2 regions of the Planococcus massiliensis genome follow, and region 2 is predicted to be linked to the other one. Evidence: riboswitches for the same ligand, from Rfam matches in the RefSeq annotation. Region 2 holds a riboswitch; the other holds the start of a gene.

Region 1 (7,055 bases), 950 kb from region 2:
GGCCCACCGTCCGGAAATGTTCAGCGTCTACGCAGACGAAGAAATCGACTTAGTATTTGCAGGTCATGCGCATGGCGGGCAGATCCGCTTTCCAGGTCTTGGAGGCCTTTTTGCGCCGAGCCAAGGATGGTTTCCAACTATGACCGAAGGCCTTTTTGAAGAGGGCCCAACGCGTCTCGTATTGAGCCGCGGCTTAGGCAATAGCGGTTTTCCGGTGAGAATTTTCAACTTGCCGGAAATCATTGTGGTCACGTTGGAAAAAGCCTAGTGCTTTCTTCAAATTTGCCGGATTTTCAAACTTTACATTCCTGAAAACTCAATAAAATAAAAGCGTGCTATAATCGGAGTGAAAATGGAATTCCATGAGCAGCAAGGAGGCGTTGATTATGATTAAAAAGAAAGAAGTATCGCTTCATCCTTACTCATCAAAAGTGGCTGTCACTTACGATTTGCCATCCGATCAGCTTGAATTTACCGGCCTCCCCCAAGACATCATCGAGCGGGATGCGAAAAATCCGTTAAAGCATTTGATTATCATTAAAGCACGTGATGAAGTGGCTGGATTTTTCGAGCTGGATGAATCCGATGACCGGAAAAAATACTCCAATAATCCTCGGGCGTTATTGCTTCGCGGGTATTCAGTGAATCCCAAGTTTCAGGGCCGCGGAATCGCTACAGGTTCCATTTATGCCCTTCCGGAATTCATCAGAAAAGAATATCCGCAATTTGATGAAATTGTGCTAGGGGTGAATGCACGGAATCTTGCGGCGCAGCGTGTGTACGAGAAAGCCGGATTTGAAGATACCGGCCGGCGCCTGATGCGCTCAAAAGGAGAACAAATCGTCATGTGCCTTAGAGTCGAACGCGCTACTGAAAGTGCTTGAAAATAAATGGAAGGGCCGTCTGCTGAGAAAAACGACTCAGCGGACAGCCCTTTTTTTATGCAGCAAAATACAGATGCTTGTGCAAACTGCAGCCCGGATTGAAAGCGGAATGGCACGACGGACATTCAGAACGGCACTCCAAATACTCCGCAATGCTCAATTGATGGCCGCAGCTCCCGCAGAGAACTGCTTTCTCATGGAAAAGTCCGGACGGCCATACTTGATGCCGGCCGCACCCGACGGCTTGATGGCATTCAAAGCACGGATAGTAAATTCCGCAGCAGTAAAATTTAATCGCAATGCGGTCCACTTCAGAATGGTAATGCCGGCAGCGGGTTTCAGGGTCTACGTCCAATCCTTTTACAGTCATTTCGTGTGCCATCCTTTTCACCCCTTTTTTTAAAATCCATTCGATATCATCGGAATCTTCTCTTAAGTATGTTACCCTTATAATGACAAATAATCGAATCAAATTCTTCGGGGCAAGGTGAAATTCCTTACCGGCGGTGAGCAGGAAACTGTAAGTCCGTGACCCGATCTTTAAGCAAATGAAAGTTTCAGGCATCCCCGCCTGGGCTTTTGCATCGTCCAGTTCCGGCATTCGCCGGTTCCGGACAGGCACATTTGCTGGCAGTAAAGAGCGGTGGAGCTGGTGAAAATCCGGCACCGACAGTGAAAGTCTGGATGGGAGAAGAATTTGAAGGCTTATTTTGTTATGCTCTTTTTTCTAAATAGCTTCTTTTTTCATTTCGCAGCCAAGAAATGAAGCTTATTTGGCGTACCCTTTTAGCGGTGCCCATCAAAAAAGTGCATTTTTTATCCTCTTTTGTTTTTCCTTTCCTTGCCACCCGACAGCCCCTTGGTGGAAAGAATCCAATTTAGCAATACCGAAAGGGTGTCCCAGACACCGAAGAACCCAGCATATCGGAAATCCGGACGTTTTTTTGGTATGCAAAAAATGTGGCCGGTTTAGAGCCGGACATCAAAAGCTGCAGCAGCTTAAAAAGGAGCGTGATGTATTTGTTTACCGGGATTGTAGAAGAAGTCGGAACGATCTCTTCCGTTCAGCCCAAAACACAAGCGTTGGAACTGACGATTGCCTGTTCGCTGATTTTAGAAGACATGAAGCGAGGCGACAGCATAGCGGTCAATGGCGTATGCCTGACGGTTTCAAGTTTCGCAAAGCAGTCATTCACTGCCGATGTCATCCCAGAGACGTTTAAATCGTCGGCGCTCAAAGAGCTGTCAAACGGTTCACCCGTTAATTTGGAACGGGCGATGCCCGCCAATGGCCGATTCGGAGGCCATTTCGTCAGCGGCCATATTGACGGCGTCGGCAAAATCCGAGCGGTTAGAAAAGAGGGGAACGCTTGGACAAAAGAAATTGAAGTTGCCCCTGCCTTGATGAAGTACATGGTGTATAAAGGTTCAGTTGCAATTGACGGCACTTCTTTGACCATTTTTAGACTGGGCGCTCGCTCGATTGCCGTTTCCCTCATCCCGACGACCCAAGCCGATTCAGTGCTTGGCCAAAAAGGGATCGGCGCACAAGTCAATATCGAATGCGATATGCTTGCGAAATATACCGAACGGATTCAACAAACTAAACCTGAAATAACACGCGATTGGTTAGCTGAAAATGGATTCTAATGGAGGTGGAAGTCTTGTTCTATAAAGTTGAAGAAGCCGTGCGTGACTTGAAAGCAGGAAAAGCTGTAATCGTGATCGACGATGAAAACCGTGAAAATGAAGGAGACTTTATTGCCTTGGCTGAATTTGCGACGCCTGAAATCATCAATTTGATGGCTGCGGAAGGGAGAGGCTTGATTTGCGCGCCGATTGACGAATCAATCGCGGCCCGATTGAACATGCCTCTGATGACGGATGAAAACACGGATGATTTTGGGACCGCATTTACGGTCAGCATTGACCATAAAGAAACGACGACCGGAATCAGCGCCTTTGAACGTTCCCATACCATCAAAAGTTTGGCGGATCCATTGGCAGAAGCAAACGATTTTAACCGGCCGGGCCATGTATTCCCGCTGATTGCCAAAAGCGGCGGTGTGCTTGTCCGCAACGGACATACGGAAGCAGCTGTGGATTTGGCGAAGCTCGCCGGTTCGGTTCCGGCTGGAGTCATATGTGAAATATTAAAAACGGATGGCACGATGGCGCGTGTCGATGATCTGCTGGGAGTGGCAGAGCGCCTCGGATTGGGAATTTTGACGATTGAATCGCTGGTTGCGTACCGCAAGGAACACGAACTGGCCATTTGAATGAAGAATTGCGAAGTGCGATAAAAATAATTTACATCAGCGATCGCTGATGTTCCAAAGGAGCAGACTAAATGACGGTACATTATGAAGGATATTTAAATGGCGAGGGATTGCGGATCGGAATAGTGGTGGGGCGCTTCAATGAGTTTATTACGAGCAAATTGTTGAGCGGCGCAGAAGATGCGCTAAAGCGCCATGGCGTGAACGATGAAGATGTAGCGATTGCTTGGGTGCCGGGAGCTTTCGAAATTCCGCTGGCGGCGAAGAAAATGGCGCAAAGCGGAAAGTACGATGCGATCATTACGCTCGGGACAGTTATCCGCGGTTCCACACCGCATTTTGACTATGTCTGCAGCGAAGCGGCAAAAGGTGTATCCCGCGTCAGCGACCAATCGGGAATTCCGGTGATTTTCGGCGTTCTGACAACCGATTCGATTGAACAGGCGATTGAACGGGCGGGCACGAAAGCGGGCAACAAGGGCTGGGAATCGGCTGCAGGTGCAATTGAAATGGCGAATTTGATGAAAAAGCTGTAATACTGGGCTCCGGAGCGTATGCTCCGGAGTTTTTTTGTCCCGAATCCTGCTTTCATTCTTTATGGGCTTAGGAAATGAAATAAGGGGAATGGGGATTGTAGGAGATTATTGAATGGAGGTCAGGGAATGGCTTATTTCGATATCGGCATCAAATTAGTGTTTGGATTGATCGCTTTATTGGTGGTCACCCGGCTGTTGGGGAAGAAGGAAATGTCTCAATTGACTCCTTTTGATTTTATCTATTCGATTGTATTAGGAGGGATTTTGGAAGAAAGCATTTATGATGACAAAGTCTCCGGCCTGCATGTCTGGTTTGCGGTGGCGGTTTGGGGAATTATGCTATACCTCATTGAGAAGTTATCGCAGAAATTCGACAAAATCCGGATTTTGCTGAAAGGCGAATCGTCCATCCTGATTCGGGACGGTGAATTCAATGTCCGTGAATTGAATAAGAATCATTTGGAGATGGAGCAGCTGCGCATCATGCTTCGCCAACAAGGCGTCTTTTCCCTTCGCGAAGTGCGGGATTTGTATCTGGAACCGGGCGGGACGGTCAGTTTGAGGAAATATCCGAAATTCAGCGAGGTAACGCCTGCGATGCTTGATATAAAAGTAGAAGACGAAGCCTTGAATTTTTTATTCGTTGATGAAGGAAAAGTGAATGAAGAGATTCTGAAGTATGTCGGAAAATCAAGCCAATGGCTCTATGACGAGCTTCAAAAATTAGGCTATTCTACTGTGAAGGATGTGCTGTATGCGGAATGGTCCGAAACGGACGGATTCTTTATAAAGACTTATAATGAGGATAAAGACGACATCAAAAAAGGGAATTAGGAGGATGGGGAATGAGGAAAAAGATTTTTTTGGTCCGGCATTGCCAAGCAACAGGACAAGCACCGGAAGCCGGGCTGACGGCTGGAGGCGCAGAGCAGGCCCAACAGCTGGCGCAATTTTTTGAAGAAATGGAGATAGCGCATATTATTTCAAGTCCCTTCACCCGGGCAATCCATTCCATTGAACCGGCAGCGAGCAAACTGGGGCTGCAAATCGAAATTGACAGCCGCCTCTCGGAGCGTGTACTGAGTCCGGAGGATTTGCCGGATTGGATGGAGCGTTTGGAAGAATCATTCGGCAACTTGGATTTGAAGCTGATGGGCGGCGAGTCTGGAAATGAAGCCATGGCAAGAGGGATGGAAGTGGTGGCTGCTGCACCGGATCGCAGTATCCTTGTTTCTCACGGGAATTTACTGGGTTTGTTGCTTAAGAAAATGGATACGCGCTACGGATTCAAGGAATGGAAAGAGCTGTCCAATCCCGATGTCTATGAAATTGATATGGAAGAAGGCAGCGTCAAGCGAATATGGGCATGAAAAATTAGAGGGAAACAGTTAAGGCATGCATTCGTTCAGTAAAGGAGGTGACTAAAATGGAAAAGCCGCGCAAATTTTCCTATCTGCTGATATTTGCATTGCTGCTGATAAAAGTCATTGCGTTCCGTGTGTTAATTTTTGATACACGTTCCATCGTTCACATCCTTTTTGTGGAGTTTCCAATGTGGGCATTAATATTGGCGATTCTGCTCATGCTTATTAAGAAACGGGTTTGGCTGGCTATTGGCATTTTTAATTTTATCGTCTCTGCCATCTTTTTCGCGATAACGCTCTACATTCGCTATTATTCTACGATTCCATCCTATTATGATCTGCAGCAGACCACCCAATCGGCTTCTGTCGGACATACGATCGCTTTACTGACAAACCCTTACGATTTCTTATTCTTCCTGGATCTCGTGATTGTTTTCATTTTAGCGAAACGGCGGGAGGCCCCGCAAAAAGATGTGCGTTTGAAATACTTTTCAATCGGAATGGCTGCTATCTGCCTGGTGAGCACAGCCTATGCATTCAAACAGCCCATTATCGATGTCTCCTTTTTTGCAAAAGAAAACGGCTATATCCAGTCCCAGCTCGTTCAGATGTATCAACGGGCGAATGAGACGGCCCATGCTTCTTCCACAGAGTTGACACCGAAAGAACTGGAAGAGCTGAAAGGGAATAAATACGTCCCGGTCAGCTCTCACGAAACGTTCGGGTTAGCGGAAGGGCGGCATCTGTTCATGATTCAAGTGGAATCTTTGCAGACTTTTACGATCGGACGGACGTTGGACGGGCAGGAAATCACGCCGAACCTCAACGATCTGATAGAGGAAAGCGCCTATTTTTCGAATGTTTTTCAGCAAATCGGCGCAGGCACGACGTCTGATTCGGAGTGGATCGCGAATACCGGGCTGCATCCGGAAGGCATGGTTCCGACGGTTAATAGTTTAAATGGAAAGGAAGCCGTGTCACTGTCCAGAATATTAAAAAATGAGGGCTACGGCTCCGCTACGTATCATGCCGATGATCTCGGCTTCTGGAATCGGAATGTTCTTTATCCGGTCCTTGGCTATGAAGAAGTCTATTCAATTGAGGAAATTCCGGATATGGAAGAAGTGGGGTACGGACCTTCAGACGAAGTGCTGTTTGATTTTGTATTAGAAAAATTGCCCGGGCAATTAAAGAAGCATGAACGGTTCTATTCGAACATCGTCACTTTGACGAGCCATACGCCGTTTATTTTGCCTGAAGAGATGCAGCATCTCGAATTGCCTGATTCCTATGCCGATACGTATACGGGGAATTATTTGCAATCTATCCGCTATGCAGATGAACAGATCGGCCGTTTTATCGATGAGTTGAAGAAAGCAGGGCTTTACGACGAATCACTGATTGTGGTCTTTGGAGACCATTCCGGGCTGCACGGCTCTCCGGTAACAGAAGAAGATGAAGTCTTGCTCGAAGAATTTATCGGGCACTCCTATACGATGAAAGACCGTTTTACCATTCCATTAATCATGTCTGGCGGCAATTTATTTGAAGAAGGGCATCAAATGACGCGCTTGGGCGGCCAAGTGGATATTATGCCGACGATTCTAGCGCTGCTGGGAGTGGACACGGATACCCCGTTGATCGGCCATAACCTTTTTGAATATAAGAAAAACCTTTTAGGCATGCGCTATTATATGCCGGGAGGTTCATTTATTCAATCCGAGCAATTGTATAAAGCGGCCGGAGCCAAACTTCCCGACACCATGTACGATATGAAGACAATGGATACACGCGCTAAAAACAGCGCAACGAAAAAACATAAGAAAAATGCTTTGGAAATTTTAAAATACAGCGATACTTTATTAAAACCGTATATTGAAAAGTGAATGAGTAGGCGCCAAAGAGGGAATTGTTTATAATATGGAGTAAATATTGGAAAAGGGGGACTGGAGAGTGGTCAGAGAATTTGAAGAAGAAGTAAACCGTATGATG
Region 2 (7,055 bases):
TTCTGTTTTCCCATAGTAGATTACCCCTATCTTAACTAATATCTTTATTATGCCGAAAAATATCCAGTTTGTAAACGAGGCTTCCATAGTTTGTCATAATGGCAATAGTGCATTTAGCCGATTTTGCCAACTCAGCAGATCCCGCTTTTTACCCGTCTCATTGCGCAGCTCGAAAACCTCATAATCGATCCAGTCGTTCACACAGCAGCTCTCCGGTTTTTGATCCATTTCCTGGTCAAAGCTCTCTATAAGATATTGACGTATACAGGAAGTAATGGTTACGAGTTTTTTTATTTTTCCGGCTTGTTTCACTTTTTCCTGTTGAAGCATCTCTATTTGTTTGTATGTCTCTTCAACAGATAATTGTTTTAGCCAATAGTCAATGACCCGGTAAGCCGTCTCACGCACAATTCCATCGCTGATTAACCGTTTCGGGTCATGCGACTGGTGGACTTGATAGATTTCATTTTTTGTCGGAAGGTCCTCCAGGACGATGCTTTCCATCAGGCTTTCGTCGCCTGGCGCCAGCAAAAGAGTAGCCAGTGCCGGCTTGCCATCGCGTCCCGCCCTTCCGACTTCCTGTACGTAACCTTCGATCGAAGTCGGCAATTGATAATGGATGACGTGGCGAATATCCGGGATGTGGACGCCCATGCCGAATGCATTTGTTGAACAGACCCACTCCAATTCCTTATTTTGAAATTGCTGCTGGACAAATATCCGGTCCTGGTGCTCCATGCCCCCGTGATAATAGGCAGCTGAAATCCCGGATTCGTTCAAAAGAGCAGCGAGTTTCTGCGATTTTTTTCGCGTTCCGGCATAGATGATGCCCGGCCCTTCAAACTTCCGCACAAACTCCTGGAGCCATTGAAGCTTTTCTCCCGTATTTTCAAAACGCTTGATATCATAGGCGATATTTTTCCGGTCCATCGGATGGGTATAGATAAACGGGTCGCTGATTTTTAAATACGTTTTTATTTCGTTCGTGACTTTGGCTGTAGCTGTGGCGGTTAATGCCAAAATTTGCGGATGGCCTAATGCGGGCAGAATTTCAGAAATCCGCAAATAATCCGGACGGAAATCGAAGCCCCATTGAGAAATGCAATGCGCTTCATCAGCTACTAATAGTGAAATCGTCATCTGCTCCAATTGCTTTTTGACAAAAGGCTGTACGAGCATTTCCGGCGAAATGAAAATAAACCGGTATTGGTTCAGCGTCTGCCAAATTTTCTCTTTGTCTTCACGCTTCAAAAATGAATTGAGCGCCACCACGGATTTTTCGCCCATTTTCTTCAACTGCGCGACCTGGTCCTGCATAAGGGACAGAAGCGGCGACACGATCAGCACACTGCCAGGCAGCACATAAGCCGGCAATTGATAGCACATTGACTTGCCCATGCCGGTAGGCAGCAAAGCGATTACATCTCTTCCCGCTATTACTTGTTCAATGATTTCTTTTTGGCCAGGCCGAAAAGATGTAAATCCGTAAGTTTGATGGAGCAATTCCTCCAGTTTCATTGCGCGTCCTCCCTTATGGCCAATGCGAGGCGGATTTGGAAATAACTGGCCGCCGGAACTTTGTCTTTGATGTTCCGCAATCGTTTCGTCTGCTCGGCTTGGCTGATTTTTATGATTTCGCCGTACAATTCAGGACTGAGGAATGCCGAATAATCAAATAGGGGATCGTTCATGGCAAGTTCGACGAAATGGTCTTCAATCGTACTGGATTTTAAGTGCCGGATTGAAGAGATTTCAGCCAATGAATATCCTTCTTTGAAAAGTTTTTCTGTTCTTCGGGTGGATTCTGTCAATGAAGATAATTCGACGATATTTTCTGTCATCGCATGTAATAAGGGATAGCGTTTTTCTTCTATCACTTCCAGCCAGGCATGCAAGGCTTCAATCACACGCAATTGGGCATCCAAGACCTGTATCCCTTGAACATCCGCTATTTGCTCCCACGTCATCCCACTCCGCCCAAAACCGCTTAGACGCTGCATCAGCGCAGTTTTATGGTCATCGCTTAACGCCACAGCTAGCAGACTATCCAGAATTTCCGACTTGAATTTTGCGACTGAAGCCAACTTCCGAAACTGGATGGCCTTTAAATATCTTTTTACCCATGCCTGAATGTCATCGGAATTATCGATCGGATCGAATTTATTGACCGATTGGCTCGTATGGGATAGGGTTTGAACCACTAAAGACAGGCGATTGAAAAATATCATTTCATTTCCCCTGTATTTCCAGCCGTTTAAGTTTGAGGAAGGTATGGGCATCGCCAACGCTTGCTCCGTCAAATCTATGACATCTTCATTGAAGCGTATGTATTTTTGGTCGATCAAGCTTCTAACCGTCTGATCGTAGACCTTTTTTTCCAATTTCGGCATCAGCGCAAAATAAGGATGCAAATGATAATACCCGATATCCTGGATGGTCTGGCCGGATTTTTTCCCTTTGATGATGTGATAAGGAGCCGACAATGTCCGCTCCAGATTTATGCTTTTCATGATGGTGATGACGAGTTCATCAAATAACAAGAGCGGTCCCCCTAGCTTTATTGGTTGAAAATCTCAACAAACTTCTTTAGAATGAATACGATAGTATAACTGAACTTGTTCGGAGATAAAGGAGAGGAAAATGATTATGGCTAAGTATACCATTGTCGATAAGGATACTTGTATCGCTTGCGGCGCTTGCGGAGCTGCTGCACCTGATATCTATGACTACGACGACGAAGGAATTGCATTTGTTATCCTAGATGATAACATGGGGACTGAGCAAGTTCCAGACGAATTGGAAGAAGACATGGAAGATGCATTCGAAGGCTGCCCGACTGACTCCATCAAAGTTGCAGATGCTCCGTTTGAAGGCAATCCGTTAAAATACGAAGATTAATTTACCATATGCGCATGCTCGGCTTTCCGCCTGGCATGCGTTTTTTGATGCCAAAATAAAAAAGCGGCGAAGGTCTCCCTTCGCCGCTTTGGTCATTTATGATTGATAATAAAGCCGCTGTTTTTCAATCCAGGAATACATGCTATTGAAGATCAATAAGACCACAGCAGCAAGTGCAATTCCTTTAATCAGATTGAACGGCAGGATGCCAAGAACGATTGTGCCAAACAACGCACTGCCTGTTTCAGCCGGCATATTTAAGAAATAAGTGTACATCGGCAAGAACACCAAGTAATTCAAGACGCTCATCCCGATTGCCATCGATAATGTTCCGGCAGTTAAACCGAGGATCATGCCTTTTTTAGAAGCGATTCTGCGATAGATCACGTAAACTGGCGTGATAAACAAGAGGCTTGTCGCAAAGTTCGCTAAATGCCCTACCGGCACTCCAGTCGGGCTTCCTGCAAATAGCCAGTCCAATACGTTTTTAAAGAATGCTACTAGGACACCGGCCACCGGCCCCATTGTAATGGCGGCGATTAACGCAGGCACATCACTGAAATCCACTTTTAAAAATGCTGGCAATGCCGGCAATGGGAAGTTAAAGAGCATTAAAATAAATGAGATGCTGCTCAACATTCCGATTACAATCATGGATTGTAATTTTTTGTTCTTCATATTCCTCTCTCCTTGTCGTGATTCACCAGAAGAAAGGCTTGGACCATGCTGCTCCATATAAAATCCCTTAAGCAAAAAATCACTTAAGGGAGAAAAGGCACACTTAAAATAGCGTTCCGTTTATATGTAAACGATACACGTCCGCACCTTCACCTTCTCCCATCCAGACTATACTGTCGGCTTTGGAATCTCACCAAATCCTGCTTTTTACGGCTCGCGGGCTTAAGGACTGCAGTCCAATTACCGCCGGTAGGGAATTGCACCCTGCCCCGAAGATGAATCGATATTTTGTTATGTCCTAATATTAGTAGAAAAAAGGCATAATGTAAACAGAAATGCTTCACATTATGCCTAATAATTATATTTTCTTTTTATTTTTGTCCGCTGCCCCCATTTTCAAAGCAATCCAGACTTAATTCAAGGGCCACTGAAGCTGGTTAGGAGCTACCGGCACAGGAAGCGGTTCCTGCAAATTAAATTCTTGCCATTCGGTTTGCTCCATTCCGGAGAATACGACCGGTTTTCCAAACGATTTCGCCGTCAATGAAACATTCTCAATCATTTGACGAACGGCTTGTTCATCAAAGCCGTTTAAATCCAATGGCTCAGAAAAAGTAACCGCCACTGATTCTTCTTTCTCCAAAACTTCAAATTCCAGCTCTTGCAAAATTGGATTTTCGAGAAAATCATTGGGCGAATTTTTCATTGCGAACAGTGCTTCAGGAGCAGATTCATAGTCCATTCCGTAATCCGGTACTGAATACGTGTCGCCGCCTGCAGTTGTGTAAGAATAAAAGGCATGCTTTTCCGGAGCCGGTTTAACCGGTTCAAGGATCCCTACCTGACTGAATTCAGCCCGATTTCCCTGTTCATCGGCCACTACGATTTCATCCATGTCTTTAAACGTTTCCTTAAGGATTCTGGTATAGACTTCAATGCTTGCCGAAGCCAAATCGTATTGATGGTCCTCCGGCAGCATATGTTCTGCAATGCTGCCGTTTGCGGAAATCCTGCCAAGCATAGGATGGTATTCTTCGAATCCGAAAGCCTGCTCATTCAATTGGCCCGCATAGCGATTGTATAAATCAACGGATGTCGGGTTTTCCTGAGAAAAATCACGGGCAATCTGAGCATCCGGAATTAAGAAAGAAACCGGGATGACGAAGGCATTTTCGGTTAATCCCATAGTGAACAGCGTGTTGCCCGCCAAATCCTCTTCGTATACTGCCTGGATTCCGGCAGATGCGGCACTTTCTTCGGTCCCGAAACTTTCAATTGAATTAGCGTCATTTGAACTTTCCGCTTCCGGCGAGGCCTGATCATTCAGTCGACTCGTGTCTGAAGTAGCCGCTTCGTCTTTGGAACTTTCCGAACCGCTGGAATCGGACGCGGAGTCCATGCCATTTTGGCTGATAATAGATGCGATTAAAACACCGACTGTGATAAAGGCCAAAGCCGCCACCAATAATGGCAGCCAACGTTTCGTTTTTGTTTTCACAGGTTTTTTTTCGTTTAGCCGCATGTACACTTCTTCCTTAGGCCGTTCATCCTTAATTTTTGGGAACTCTCTCAGCATACTTTCAATCTGGTCGTCGTCCCATTGCTTATTCGGCATGCGCTTCTCCCCCTTCCATAGAGGATAATTTTTCACGTAGCGACTTAATTGCACGGTGTTGCGTCGTCTTTACTTTCCCTTCGGTCCATCCAAGGACTTCTGCTGTTTCAGCGATCGATAAATCTTGGAAAAAGCGCATGATGATGACCATTTTTTGATCACCTGTACACAAATCCAGCGTTTTATAGAGCAGAATTTTGTCTTCATTCAATAACGAAACTTCTTCCGGTATTTTCTCAGAAGAAACCAGTTGCTGGGTCTCCCAGTCAAAATAATCCATCGAATGCTTTTGGCGCACCGCTGTTTTTCGGAAATGATCAATTGCGACATTTTTCGCAATGGAAAAAAGCCACGTTTTTTCAGAGCTCTTCCCTTCAAACCGGTCGTATGCTTTAAACACGCGTATATAGACTTCATGCATCAAGTCTTCCGACAGATGCCGGTTTTTCACTAAGTATATTAGAAACTGAAAGACGTCCTGGTGATACTCATCGTAAAGCCGATGGAAAACGGAGTCATTCATATGCTCCCCCCGTTCTTAGATTCGTCGTTTTTCAGACCCGCAAAGTTACATCTTTTTCAAAGGCAACAAGAAAATGAAGGAAGTGCCTTCGCCTACTTTGCTCTCTGCGTAAATCTTGCCCCCGTGGGAGTCAATGATGTTGCTGGCAATCGCCAATCCGAGGCCGGTTCCGCCTTTTCCTAGTGTCCGCGCTTTATCGGCTTTGTAAAACCGTTCAAAGACATATTGAAGGTCTTCTTCAGGAATTCCGACCCCGGTATCATTGACGGAAATTTTGGCATATCCCTGCTCTTGTTCGACTTTCACCATGACTTCTCCGCCTTCTGGCGTATGGCGCATCGCATTGTCGATCAAATTCGTCATGACCTGTTCAATGCGGTCTTCATCAAGCTCGGCGGCAGCCCAATCATCCATCTCCGTTTCAAACGATAAGCGGATGCCGTTTTCTTTTGCCACTTGAGAAAACTTCATCGTCATTCTTTCCACAATCCCATTTAATTGGACCAAGTCTTTATACAAGCGCATATGGCCGGATTCCATCCGAGCCAGATTTAAAAGGTCTGTCACCAGCCGGCCCATCCGCTGGGATTCTTCGTAAATGATTTTCGTCATTTCGCGGCGGTCTTCCTCAGAAGCTCCGACATCATCCAAGATGGCTTCGCTATAGCCTTGCAGCATGGCAATCGGCGTACGCAATTCATGGGAGACATTGGCGATAAAATCTTCTCTCAGCTTTTCCAGCCGGTGCTGCTCCGTCATATTGTGCAAAACGGCAACGGCACCCCGGATCGAGTTGCCGCTGTAAAGCGGGCTGAAAGAAACGCCGTAATAAGCGCCTTTGATTTCCAGTTCCTCTTCGATTTCTTCTTCGAAATCGAGGACATGCTCAAGCATATGGAGAAGCTCTGCGGGAAGCGGCTGCCCTTTTTCAGGGCCATTTTTAAAGAGCCATTGCTGCAATAATTTCTCTGCCGGCGGATTGCTTAGCAGAATCGTCCGGTCCTGGTTAAACGTGATGACCGCATCCGCCATCGAAGTTAAAATACTCGACAATTGCTCTTTCTCTTGCCCGATCACTTCCAGATGATGCTTTAACTGTTGGCCCATCTGGTTGAAGGCGGTTGCCAATTGGCCGATTTCATCCCGAGATGCAGCTTCGACTTTTGTATCAAAATTCCCTTTCGCAAGTTCAAACGCACCTTCACGCATTTTCCGCAAAGGGGACGTGATTCTGGAAGATAGAAAAAAAGCAAAAACTGTCGTTAAGATAAAGGCAATAAATGCGGAAAGAAAAACAATATTCGTGGTGCGGCTCGCTGTTCGGTCCATCACTTCCAGCGA

The links. A riboswitch is a leader RNA that binds a small molecule or an ion and turns the genes downstream of it on or off. The one in region 2 is predicted to bind FMN.
Region 1: it holds a riboswitch for FMN, as region 2 does, so the genes downstream of both, ribE (riboflavin synthase) here and BN1080_RS07295 (ECF transporter S component) in region 2, are expected to answer to the same signal.

The regions. Positions count from the first base shown of each region.
Region 1 covers NZ_CCXS01000001.1:565,023-572,077, forward strand. The annotation lists gene BN1080_RS02830 (metallophosphoesterase) at 1-268, shown strand, start outside; gene BN1080_RS02835 (GNAT family N-acetyltransferase) at 387-884, shown strand; gene BN1080_RS02840 (CHY zinc finger protein) at 940-1,266, opposite strand; FMN riboswitch at 1,354-1,584, shown strand; gene ribE (riboflavin synthase) at 1,905-2,534, shown strand; partial or broken gene ribB (3,4-dihydroxy-2-butanone-4-phosphate synthase) at 2,549-3,160, shown strand; gene ribH (6,7-dimethyl-8-ribityllumazine synthase) at 3,235-3,699, shown strand; gene BN1080_RS02860 (DUF421 domain-containing protein) at 3,826-4,533, shown strand; gene BN1080_RS02865 (histidine phosphatase family protein) at 4,545-5,069, shown strand; gene BN1080_RS02870 (LTA synthase family protein) at 5,126-6,949, shown strand; gene BN1080_RS02875 (GTPase) at 7,017-7,055, shown strand, end outside.
Region 2 covers NZ_CCXS01000001.1:1,514,674-1,521,728, reverse strand. The annotation lists gene BN1080_RS17580 (LysM peptidoglycan-binding domain-containing protein) at 1-14, opposite strand, end outside; gene BN1080_RS07310 (RecQ family ATP-dependent DNA helicase) at 94-1,518, opposite strand; gene BN1080_RS07305 (YpbB family protein) at 1,515-2,540, opposite strand; gene BN1080_RS07300 (ferredoxin) at 2,647-2,898, shown strand; gene BN1080_RS07295 (ECF transporter S component) at 2,995-3,576, opposite strand; FMN riboswitch at 3,724-3,857, opposite strand; gene BN1080_RS07290 (hypothetical protein) at 3,989-5,191, opposite strand; gene sigX (RNA polymerase sigma factor SigX) at 5,181-5,714, opposite strand; gene BN1080_RS07280 (ATP-binding protein) at 5,760-7,055, opposite strand, start outside.